DNA from 2 places in the Aeromonas sp. FDAARGOS 1409 genome. Region 1 is predicted to be linked to the other one. Evidence: riboswitches for the same ligand, from Rfam matches in the RefSeq annotation. Region 1 holds a riboswitch; the other holds the start of a gene.
The links. Region 1 has a riboswitch for lysine ahead of lysC (lysine-sensitive aspartokinase 3). Riboswitches for the same ligand answer to the same signal wherever they lie in the genome.
Positions count from the first base shown of each region.

Region 2: linked by a shared signal. The riboswitch ahead of I6L39_RS18000 (Na+/H+ antiporter NhaC family protein) and the one ahead of lysC (lysine-sensitive aspartokinase 3) in region 1 are both predicted to bind lysine.

Region 1 covers NZ_CP077395.1:3,025,531-3,030,785, forward strand. The annotation lists gene I6L39_RS14380 (LTA synthase family protein) at 1-2, opposite strand, end outside; gene I6L39_RS14385 (hypothetical protein) at 252-1,334, shown strand; gene lysC (lysine-sensitive aspartokinase 3) at 1,495-2,847, opposite strand; lysine riboswitch at 2,934-3,155, opposite strand; gene argA (amino-acid N-acetyltransferase) at 3,262-4,590, opposite strand; gene msrA (peptide-methionine (S)-S-oxide reductase MsrA) at 4,844-5,255, shown strand, end outside.
Region 2 covers NZ_CP077395.1:3,860,795-3,866,049, forward strand. The annotation lists gene I6L39_RS17990 (flavohemoglobin expression-modulating QEGLA motif protein) at 1-308, shown strand, start outside; gene I6L39_RS17995 (thymidine kinase) at 365-946, opposite strand; gene I6L39_RS18000 (Na+/H+ antiporter NhaC family protein) at 1,032-2,612, opposite strand; lysine riboswitch at 2,700-2,871, opposite strand; gene I6L39_RS18005 (H-NS family nucleoid-associated regulatory protein) at 3,191-3,595, shown strand; gene I6L39_RS18010 (cob(I)yrinic acid a,c-diamide adenosyltransferase) at 3,669-4,232, opposite strand; gene I6L39_RS18015 (DUF3820 family protein) at 4,229-4,459, opposite strand; gene queE (7-carboxy-7-deazaguanine synthase QueE) at 4,461-5,132, opposite strand; gene queC (7-cyano-7-deazaguanine synthase QueC) at 5,194-5,255, opposite strand, start outside.

The DNA.
Region 1 (5,255 bases):
ATAGGGGCTCATCCTTGGAGCGGGCACGGCAGCAACGCTGCATCTATTTTGACCAGATGGTGAGGGGCTTGTTCCTCGATGTCAATTCAATGACAAGGGGATGAATATTTCGTGACGACCGTGACTTGCAAAATGTGATCCCGATCCGCCAGGGGGGCTCATTCTGTGATGAAAGCGTCATCATGGGGCTTTGCCGCTGGTCTGCCGTCGTACCGCTGTTTAGTCTCAGAGCAACGGTTGGAGGTACATGTATGAATCCCAAGGTTGCGGCGCGTCAGGCCAGGTTGCTCCAGATGCTGGAGAACAAAGAAGAGATCCGGATCGGGCGGGAGCGGGACTGTCCCTTACCGCTGGCCCAGCTCATCAGGCTGACCGAGGATCACCCGGCGGTGATCAGGGCCTATGGCCACGGACTCACCGCCGAGGTGTTTCATCTCAAGGTGGAGGGCCATCACTGGTGCCTGAAACGGTGCCGGCAGGACTCCCTGGTGGCCAATGTGGACGGCAAGACCGCCTTTCTCACCGAGCTGGAGCGCCGCCGGGAGATCGAGTCCCTGCGGGAATTGCACCCCACCATCCTCTCCAACGTGGTCTGTACCAGCTTCGGCTCAGCCCGGGCCGGGGTGCTGGTCTCCCCCTGGCTGCGGGGCGAGCCGGTGCGCGAGCTCTGCAAGCGCAACCTGGCGCAGATGCTGGCGGTGGAGGCCGAGCTGGCACGCTGGGGCTGGTTTGACTGGGATCCGAGCCCGGGCAATCTGCTGGATGACGGCCAGCAGATCTCGGTGTTCGACTTTGGCTACATGTGGCCCTTCGATCCCCTGTACGAATTCAACTCCAATGGCCTCACCGACCCCGGCTTCCACGTGCCGGAGCGGCTCGAGACCCGCACCCTCTCCGGGCTTTGGCTGGATGTGGCCGACCCCCTGCCGCTGTTTCGCCACTGGCGCGAGCTCTGCCTCGCCTGGGCGAAGGGGGAGCTGCAATACTTGTCGCGGGAGGGGGCGAGCGCCCCCGTGCTGGCCCGCATGCAGGGGCTGGTGGGGGAGTGGAGTGCGGCGCTGGCAAGCGACGAGGCGCTGGCGGCCAACTGGTGGCGCGACATGTACCGCAGCCACCGGCTCGACATCCAGGACGATCTCAGCGGCAAGAGCTGCGGCCCGCTCACCCTGCGCCGCCTCGACTGGCTGGAGCTGGCGGTGCGGGATCACTTCCCGGCGCTTGCCGAGAACCTGGAGCACGATGAGGCCGGGCTCGGTCAGGCCGGTCTGTTGCAGCGGCTGGGGGGGCTGCGCGAGCAGATCCGGGCCAACCTGCTGCCGCCCGCGCGATCCTAGGGCATACCTGCACGACAAGAGGGGCGCCGCGGCGCCCCTCTTTGTTGTCGGTCTCGTGGTGGCTCCAGAGAGGGAGGATGGATGTCCCTCAAGCCCCTGCTCCCGCGAGGGAAGCAGGGGGGCCCGCCAGGTTTTGTACTGGCCAGGAGAAGAGCGTTGCTCAGTCGAGCAGCTCCCGGTGCAGGCAGTTGACGATGTGGCCCGCCTCGTCCTCTTTCACCAGGAAGCAGAGATTGTGGGCGCTGGCGCCGTAGCAGATCATCCGGATGTTGTGCTCGCGGATGGCGTCGAACACCTGGCTGCCCACCCCGGCCGCCTCGCTCATGCGGTTGCCGATGAGGGCCACCAGGGCGAAGCCGGTCTCCACCTCCACCTTGCACAGCTGGCCGAGCTCCGCCAGCACCTTGTCATTGAGGATGGGTTCGCCGTTGCTCTGGCTGCCGGTGTGATCCAGGGTCAGCGACACGCTCACCTCGGAGGTGGTGATGAGATCCACCGAGATGCGGTGGCGGGCCAGGATGCCGAACACCTCGGCCAGGAAGCCGTAGGCGTGGAACATGTTGAGGCTGTGCAGAGTGACCAGCACTTGGTTGCGGCGCAGGGCCACGGCCCGGAACAGGGGATTGGTGCTGGTGCTGGCGCGGATCCAGGTGCCGCCGGCGGCCGGATCCCTGGCGGAGCCGACGAACACCGGGATGTCCTGGCGCAGGGCCGGTTGCAGGGTGGCCGGGTGCAGCACCTTGGCGCCGAAGGTGGCCATCTCCGCCGCCTCCACGAAGCTGATCTCGGGGATGGGGCGGGCCCGGGTGACCAGGCGCGGATCCGTGGTGTAGATGCCGGGGACGTCGGTCCAGATCTCTATGCTGCCTGCGTCCAGCGCCTCGGCGAGCAGGGCCGCGCTGTAGTCGGAGCCGCCGCGGCCGAGGGTGGTGGTACGGCCGTCGCCATCGGCGCCGATGAAGCCCTGGGTGATGACGAGGTGGTCACCCAGCAGGGGGCCCAGCGTGGCTTGGCAGAGGGCGCGGGTCGCCGCGAGATCCACGGTGGCCTTGCCAAAGCGGCTGTCGGTGCGCAGCAGCTGGCGCGCATCCTGCCACTGGGCCTTGACGCCGCGCTGGTGCAGCAGCTCGGTGAACAGCCGGGTGGACATCAGCTCGCCGCAGGCGATGAGCCTGTCCGCAAGCTCGGCGTCGGTGTGCTGACAGGCCTGGCGCGCCATGGTGCGGATGTCGCCGAGCTGGGCGTGAATGAGGGCGCTCACGTCGCTCGGGTTGCCGAGCGCGGTCAGGATGGCCTGCTGGATCCCGGTCAGCTTGTCGAGCAGGGTGTCCTGCCCGGCTTCGTCCAGTTCGCCCTGGGCCAGGCTCACCAGCAGGTTGGTGACGCCGGCGCTGGCGCTCAGCACCACCACCCGGGTCGCCGGATTGGCCAGCACCACGTCGGCGCAGTGGTTCATGGCCGCGGCATCGGCGACGCTGGTTCCGCCAAACTTGGCGACGTTGATGAGGTTCATTGCATACTCCTGTCTCAAGGTGAAAATCCGGTTTCATCGGGCAAAAGAGAGGAGGAGGCAAAAAATGGCAGGAAAACGTGAGGATCCCGGCCAGAAGCACTCCACCCGTGGTGCCCATCCCGCAAGGATCCTGCTGGATGCCTGTGGGATGCACACGACCGATGACAACCCGGGGGATTCAGCCCCCGCAGCCGACGTGGCGGTGTCCAGTCACTCGCCTCGTCTCGGCGCTGCTCCCCCTGACCCAAGTTCGCAGGACGCTGGTGTCCTCCCTTGGGCTGCCTGGGCAGCGCTCCTCTTCTGGTGCCACCCTGGGGTGGCGTGCATGTACAAATACCCTGCACTGGATTGCACTGTCAATCGAGTTTGTAAAAAAGTACACAATTGACGGCAACCAGACACAAGATCAACAAGTTACGAAATGGTCTTGGACAAAACCTTGGAGCGGCGCTGCCAGTTGTAGAGGCGCTGGCGCGCCACCGGCAGATCCTCCACCTCCAGGGGATCGAAGCCCCGCTCCCGGAACCAGTGGATGGAGCGGGTGGTGAGCACGAACAGGCGGCGGATGCCGAGCCGCTTGGCCCGCTCGGCCACCTTGGCGATCAGGGTGTCGCCCCGGTTGGAGTTGCGGTACTCCGGGTGAATGGCGACGCAGGCCATCTCGGCCATCGCCTCCTCCATAAAGCAGTAGAGGGCGGCGCAGCCGATGATGAGGCCGTCGCGCTCTATGATGGTGAACTTGTCTATCTCCATCTCCAGCTGCTCCCGGGAGCGGCGCACCAGTATGCCTTCCTCCTCCAGGGGGCGGATGAGATCCAGGATGCCGCCGATGTCCTCTATGGTGGCGGCCCGCGCCCGCTCGGCGCTTTCGCGCACTATCTGGGTGCCGAGGCCCTCGCGGCTGAACAGCTCCTGCAGCATGGCGCCGTCATCCTGATAGCTCACCAGGTGGGAGCGGGGCACGCCACCCCGGCAGGAGGCGATGGCCGCGCGCAGGTAGCGGGCGGTGCCGGACATCTCTTCCCCCGCCTGCTCCAGCTCCGCCAGCAGCTCCTCGGCCTGCTCGGGGAAGAGCTCGGAGATGGCCTCTCCGTGTCTGTCCATGACCCCCTGGGTGCTGCTGAAGCAGATGAGCTTGTCCGCTTTCAGATCCACCGCCACCCGGCGGGCTACCTCTTCCGAGCTCAGGTTGAAGCTCTCGCCGGTGACCGAGCAGCCGATGGGGGAGATGAGCACCAGGCCGTGCTGATCCAGCTGGCGGGTGATCCCCTCCACGTCGATGCGCCGTACCCGGCCGCTGTGGCAAAAATCGATGCCGTCGTCGACCCCCAGCGGTTGGGCGGTGACGAAGTTGCCGCTCACCACGCTGATGCGCGCCCCCTGCATGGGGGTGTTGGCCAGCCCCATGGAGAGCTGGGCCGTGATGTCGTATTGCAGACCGCCGCACACCTGCTTGATGATGGCGAAGCTCTGGTCGTCGGTGACCCGGACCCGCCTGTGGTACTGGGCCTGGATGCCGGCGCGGGCCAGGGCCTCGTCATTTTGCGGCCGCGAGCCGAACACCAGCACCAGGCGAATGCCGAGGGTCTGCAGCAGGGCGATGTCGCTGACGATGTTGGCAAAGTTGGGGTGGCAGATGGCTTCCCCGCCGATCATCAGGACGAAGGTGGCACCCCGATGCACGTTGACATAGGGGGTGGACTGCCGAAAGGCATGGACCAGGCTGGGTTCGCGTTCACGCACGTGTTTCATTCCATAAAAAAGCAGCAATTCGCTCAATATATGAAAATTAATTCACAAATCAAGACTAAATATTGCATTGGTGTTTTTTTGCCGTGATTTTGACCAGGGGGAGGGAGAGGGGCCGCGAGGCGCACCGGAGGGCGGCCCCCGCCGCGGGAGGCCGCCCTCGGTTGATCCGGGCTAGGAACCTGTTATCTTCGGTGTTCCTTTTCGTCAGCCGCATCGCGCGGGGTTTTATACAAGGACAGGGTATATGGAGCAGATTATTTCACCGGCAGAGGCCCTGCCGGGACGGCGGGAAGCGCTGGAGATTGGCCAGCAGCACGCGGTAAACGGTCATCCGACCCAGGGGCCCTGGCCCGAGGGGATGGAGCTGGCCTGGTTTGGCATGGGGTGTTTCTGGGGCGTCGAGCGGCTGTTCTGGCAGCAGCCCGGGGTCTATTCCACCGCCGCTGGCTATCAGGGGGGGCTGACCCCCAACCCCACCTACAAGGAGGTGTGCAGCGGGCTGACCGGCCACGCCGAGACGGTGCAGGTGGTGTTCGATCCCAGGGTCATCGGCTATGGGGATCTCATCAAGCTGTTCTGGGAACACCATGATCCGGCCCAGGGGATGCGCCAGGGCGGCGACATCGGCACCCAGTACCGCTCGGTGATCTTCTATG
Region 2 (5,255 bases), 840 kb from region 1:
CCGTCAACTTCATCCGCAGCGCCGTGCTGGAGGGGGTCCCCGAGATCCTGCCCATGCTGTTCGTCGGCAAGGTGACCCTGGACGACATCCCGGTGCTCTACCAGCACTATCTGGAGGGGCTCATCGATGCACCGCGCTACCTGCCTCCCATGTTTCGCGATCTCACCGGCCTCTACGTCTGGTTCGGCTTCGCCTCCGGCATGTCGCTCGTCGACATAGGACGGGTGCAGCAACACTTCCGCCAGCTGTTCCACCGCCTGCCGGTGGCCGATCCCATCATCGCCCCCGTCGACATCGAGATCGACTGAGCCCCGGTCAAACAAAAGGGCGCCGGATGGGCGCCCTTTGTGGATGATGGCCAGCCTTACTTGAACGCACGTCCCTCCAGGTAGTGCTTGCGGCAAAGCGACACATAGCGATCGTTGCCGCCAATCTCCACCTGCTCGCCATCGCGCATCACCTGCCCCGCCTCGTTGACGCGAGAGTTCATATGCGCCTTGTTGCCGCACCAGCAGATGCTTTTCAGCTCCTCGAACTTGTCTGCCAGGCAGAGCAGGTGGTAGGAGCCGAGAAAGAGCTCCCCGCGAAAATCGGTCTTGAGGCCGTAGGCGATCACCGGGATGTCCTGCTCGTCCACGATGCGGGCGAGCTGGTAGACCTGCTCGCGGGTCAGGAACTGCGCCTCGTCGACGATGAAGACATCGATGTGCCGCTCGGCGTGGCGGGCCTTGACCATCTCGAACAGATCGCAGCTGTCGCTGAAGACCTCCACCCTCAACTCCAGCCCCACCCTGGCGCTGATCACCCCGACACCGAAGCGATCGTCGATGGCGGGGGTCATGGCCAGCGGAACCATGCCTCGCTCCAGGTAGTTGAAGTGCGCCTGGATGAGCTGGGTCGACTTGCCCGAGTTCATGGTGGCGAATTTGTAGTGCAATGAAGCCATGGTGGAGTTCCGATACGGGAATGATGGGGGGCATGCTAACGAAAGCCCCCGCCAAAACCAAGGGGCCCGAAGGCCCCTTGTTCTCTTATGCGACGGCCAGCGCGCGATGCTGCCGGGTTTTGCGCAGATGGTAACCTGAGAAGACCAGGAACCAGAGCGCACTGACGGTAAAGCCTGCCAGCACGGAGTGCATCAAGCCCATCACCAGATAGCCGAGGGCGGCGCCGAAGGCGATGGCCAGCGCATAGGGCAGCTGGGTCATCACGTGATCGATGTGGTGGCAACCGGCCCCCGTGGCCGAGAGGATGCTGGTGCTGGAGATGGGCGAGCTGTGATCGCCGAACACCGAGCCCGCCAGCACGGCGGCCAGCATGGGCAGCATCAGGCTGAGGTCGCTGGCGGCCGCCATGTCGCCGGCGAGCGGCAGCATGATGCCGAAGGTGCCCCAGCTGGTGCCGGTGGCAAAGGCCATGGCACAGGAGAGGATGAACACCACCGCCGGCAGCACCTCGATGGGCAGGTTGCCGTTGGCCAGGGAAGCCAGGTATTTACCGGTCTCCACGTCGCGCACCACGGCGCCTATGGTCCAGGCAAACAGCAGGATGTTGATGGCGGGCAGCATGGCCATGATCCCCTGAGGCGCGGCCTTCATCCAGTTGCTGGCCCCGAGCTTGAGGCGCATGGCCAAGCCGATGGAGACCACCAGACTGCACAGGGCGCCATAGACCAGGGAGGAGCCGACGTTGGTATTCTCGAACGATCCGAGCACGCTGAACGGCAGCCCTTTGCTCTCCAGCACGCTGGCACCGGAGTCGATCATGAAGTAGACGGTGGCCAGGGTGAGGGTCAGGATCGGCAGCACCATGTCGATCATGCCGCCGTTGCTCTCCTCCGGGCTCTCCATGTCCAGACCGATGGGACGTCCCTTGGACTCATCCCACAGCTTGCCCTCCAGGGCCCACTGCTCATGCTGGCGCATGGGGCCGATGTCGAGCTGGAAGGCGATCACCACCAGCACCATGATCAGGGTGAACACCGCATAGAGGTTCATCGGGATCATCTCGACGAAGGCGGAGATGGGGCTCTGCTCGGTCAGACCGTGGGCCGCCATGATGCCACCCACCAGAGCGATGATGTAGGCGCCCCAGGAGGAGATGGGCATCAGCACGCAGACCGGCGCCGCGGTGGAGTCCAGCAGGTAGGCCAGCTTGGCGCGGGAGATCTGGAAGCGATCGGTGACCGGACGGCAGATGGCCCCCACCGACAGACTGTGGAAGAAGTCGTCGATGAAGAAGGCGAACACCATCATGCCGGTGAGGGTCTTGGCTCCCTTGCGGGTCTTGGCACGGCGCTCGGCCCACTCGGCAAAGGCCCGGGTGGCGCCGGAGACGCTCATCAGGCTGATGAGGCCGCCGAGCAGCAACATGAAGAGGATCATGTTGACGTTGTCGCGGTTGAGCGCACCGTCGACCCAGAAGATCCTGAGCACGGTGTCGAGCATGTAGTGCAGTGACGCGAGGGGGGAAAACTGGTTGAGCAGCAGGCTGCCCGCGACTATGCCCACCCCCAGCGACACCAGGACGCGACGGGTGATGATCGCCAGGGCGACGGCCAGCAAGGGGGGAACGACGGACCAACCGGAGTCGGCGTAATGAATGATGTCCATGATCTCTTTGCACCTAAAGACAACAGGTGGAGATCTACCGAGAGGATCAAAGAAACAAAACCCATGGGGAGGGTATACTCCTCAGCCCCTTCAGGTAGCGCTCCATAGTGGATGACTATGGCAGTCCTGCACCTATTAGATGCAGAACCAGCAACCCGGTATGATGGCCTGGTCACTTCGGCGCCGACTCCTTTCATCGAGCATCACAGGCATCACCCTCCGCTCGGTTACTCATAGGCAGCGCGCCTCTACTTAAAGGTATTCGCGGCACATTTTATCGAGCTACCGGGTGATGGCAAGTTTTTTGATTAAATTTCAAGGCAGGTATGGCACAAGCAAGGCAAATGGTAGTCAAATGGTGCGCCATCGCTCATGTCGACGATATTTTCATCTGGTTGGAACTCATTCGGAAATGAACGCAGACAGATGCAGGAAAATATATCGCCACGAATATTTATCTGACTTAATTTATCAGGCTAATTAATTATTTCGGCAGGCTTGACTTGATGCCGAATCCCCCTATAGATTATCGAAAAAACAATCTCTTCCCCTAATATCTTGCTCGCGTGGTAGCCAATATGAACGAATTTTTGAAAGTACTGTTGAATATCCGTAGCCTGCGGGCGACTTGCCGCGAATTGACTCTGGAACAGCTGGAAGAAGGTTTGGAGAAACTCTCCGCCGTGGTGGCCGAACGTCAGCAGGATGAATCTGCCGAGCGCCAGGCCCGTGAAGAGCATCAAAAGAAAATTGCCGAATACGCCGAAATGCTGAAGGCAGCCGGGATCGATCCCGCTGAATTGGTCAATACCGTTGTCGCCGATGCTCCCAAGGCAAGCAAGGGCAAGCGAGCCCCCCGCCCCGCCAAATATCGCTATCTGGACAATGGTGTGGAAAAAACCTGGACCGGCCAGGGTCGCATGCCCTCCGTCATTGCCAAGGCCGTGGCCGAAGGCAAGTCGGTGGAAGAATTTGCCATCTGATCCCTGACACGCTGTCCCGCCCAATAAAAAACCTCGCTAGGCGAGGTTTTTTATTGCCCGCTCCATGAGCTCCTCAGCGCCTATCCGCCGCCTTGACCCAGAGAATCTCCGGCGTGCCCGAGGAGACCAGCAGGTATCTGGCTACGGTGAAAAACCAGTCACTCAGCCGGTTCAGATAGGGCAACACGGCGGGGTTCACCCGCTCCTCGCGGCTCAGGCCCAGCAGCAGGCGCTCGCAGCGACGGGTCAGGGTTCGCACTACGTGAGCCTGGGCCGCCGCCCGCGAGCCGCTCGGCAGGATGAAATTACGCAGTGCCGGCAACTGGGCACTATAGACATCGATCTGCTGTTCGAGCCTCTGCGTCCAGCGCTCGTTGACCTGCCACAAGGCGGGATTTTGCGCCTCGCTGGAAAAGGCCAACTCGCCCCCCAAATCAAACAGCTCCTGCTGCAACAATATCAATTCGGCCAATAATGCCGTCTCGTCGGCGGGTATTTCGGCCATCAAGAGCCCTATCTGGGAATTCAGCTCATCGATGGCGCCATAGGTTTCCACGCGCCGATCATCTTTAGCCAGAGACGTGCCGTCGGCCAGCCGCGTGAGTCCTTTGTCCCCCTGCCTCGTATATATTCTCATTCTGACATCCTGTTAATAATGGGAATAATCATCGACTCCAGCCCATTGAGTTTTATCTCGTAGGCCAGCGCCAATGACTGGCCAAGGGCACCGGCCGGAAAACCGCTGCGCGCCAGCCACACCAGATAAGGCTCCGGAATATCGATGATGCGTCGCCCCCGATATTTCCCGTAGGGCATCTTGCTGGCCAGGGTGAGCAATACCCGTTCATCGGAGAGTCCGTCCATATCAATCGATATTCAGGTATTTGTGGGTCTGGATGGAGAGCCGCCAGTTGCGGGCGATGCAGGTCGCCATGGCCAGCTCGGTGGCCCTGGGCTTCTGGCTGATGGGTTGCAGTGCGATCACCACGTCGGGGCGCAACCGGGCAGTCGCCAGCAGGGCATCCAGCTCCTCGATATGGTGCTCGGTCGCCACCGGATGCTTGATCTCGTTGGCCCGCTCGAGGGCCGACACCAGCACCGGCAGGCCCCCCTTCATGCCGATCTTGGGGGAGACAGTCACCCAGGTCTGCTCGTGGGTCAGGATCTCGCTGGTACCGCTGGTCTCGATCTGAACCTGGTAGCCCGATGCCACCAGGACCGACGAGAGCTCGTTCAGATCATAGAGGCAGGGCTCGCCGCCGGTTAACACCACGTGGCGCGCAAGGTAGCCAAGCCGTTGGAAGCTGGCCAGGATATCCTCCGTGCTCATCCTGCTCCAGCCATCGGATTCGTTGGATCGATCGAGCACCTCGTCGCGCGCGACCTCGCGCTCGGGATCCACGACCCAGGTATGGCGGGTATCGCACCAGGGGCAGCCCACAGGGCAGCCTTGCAGGCGTACGAAGATGGCGGGCAGGCCGGTGAAGACCCCCTCCCCCTGGATGGTCTGGAAGATCTCGTTGATTGGGTAGTGCATCTTGATCACGACTGGCTGCAAAAGCCGCGGATTATACCCCAAAGGCTGCCGAGGCGCAGGCTCAAGATCCGCTTTTCTCGCCGAGCCCGGTTTTCTCAAACAGCCTGGCCCGGATGCCCCCCT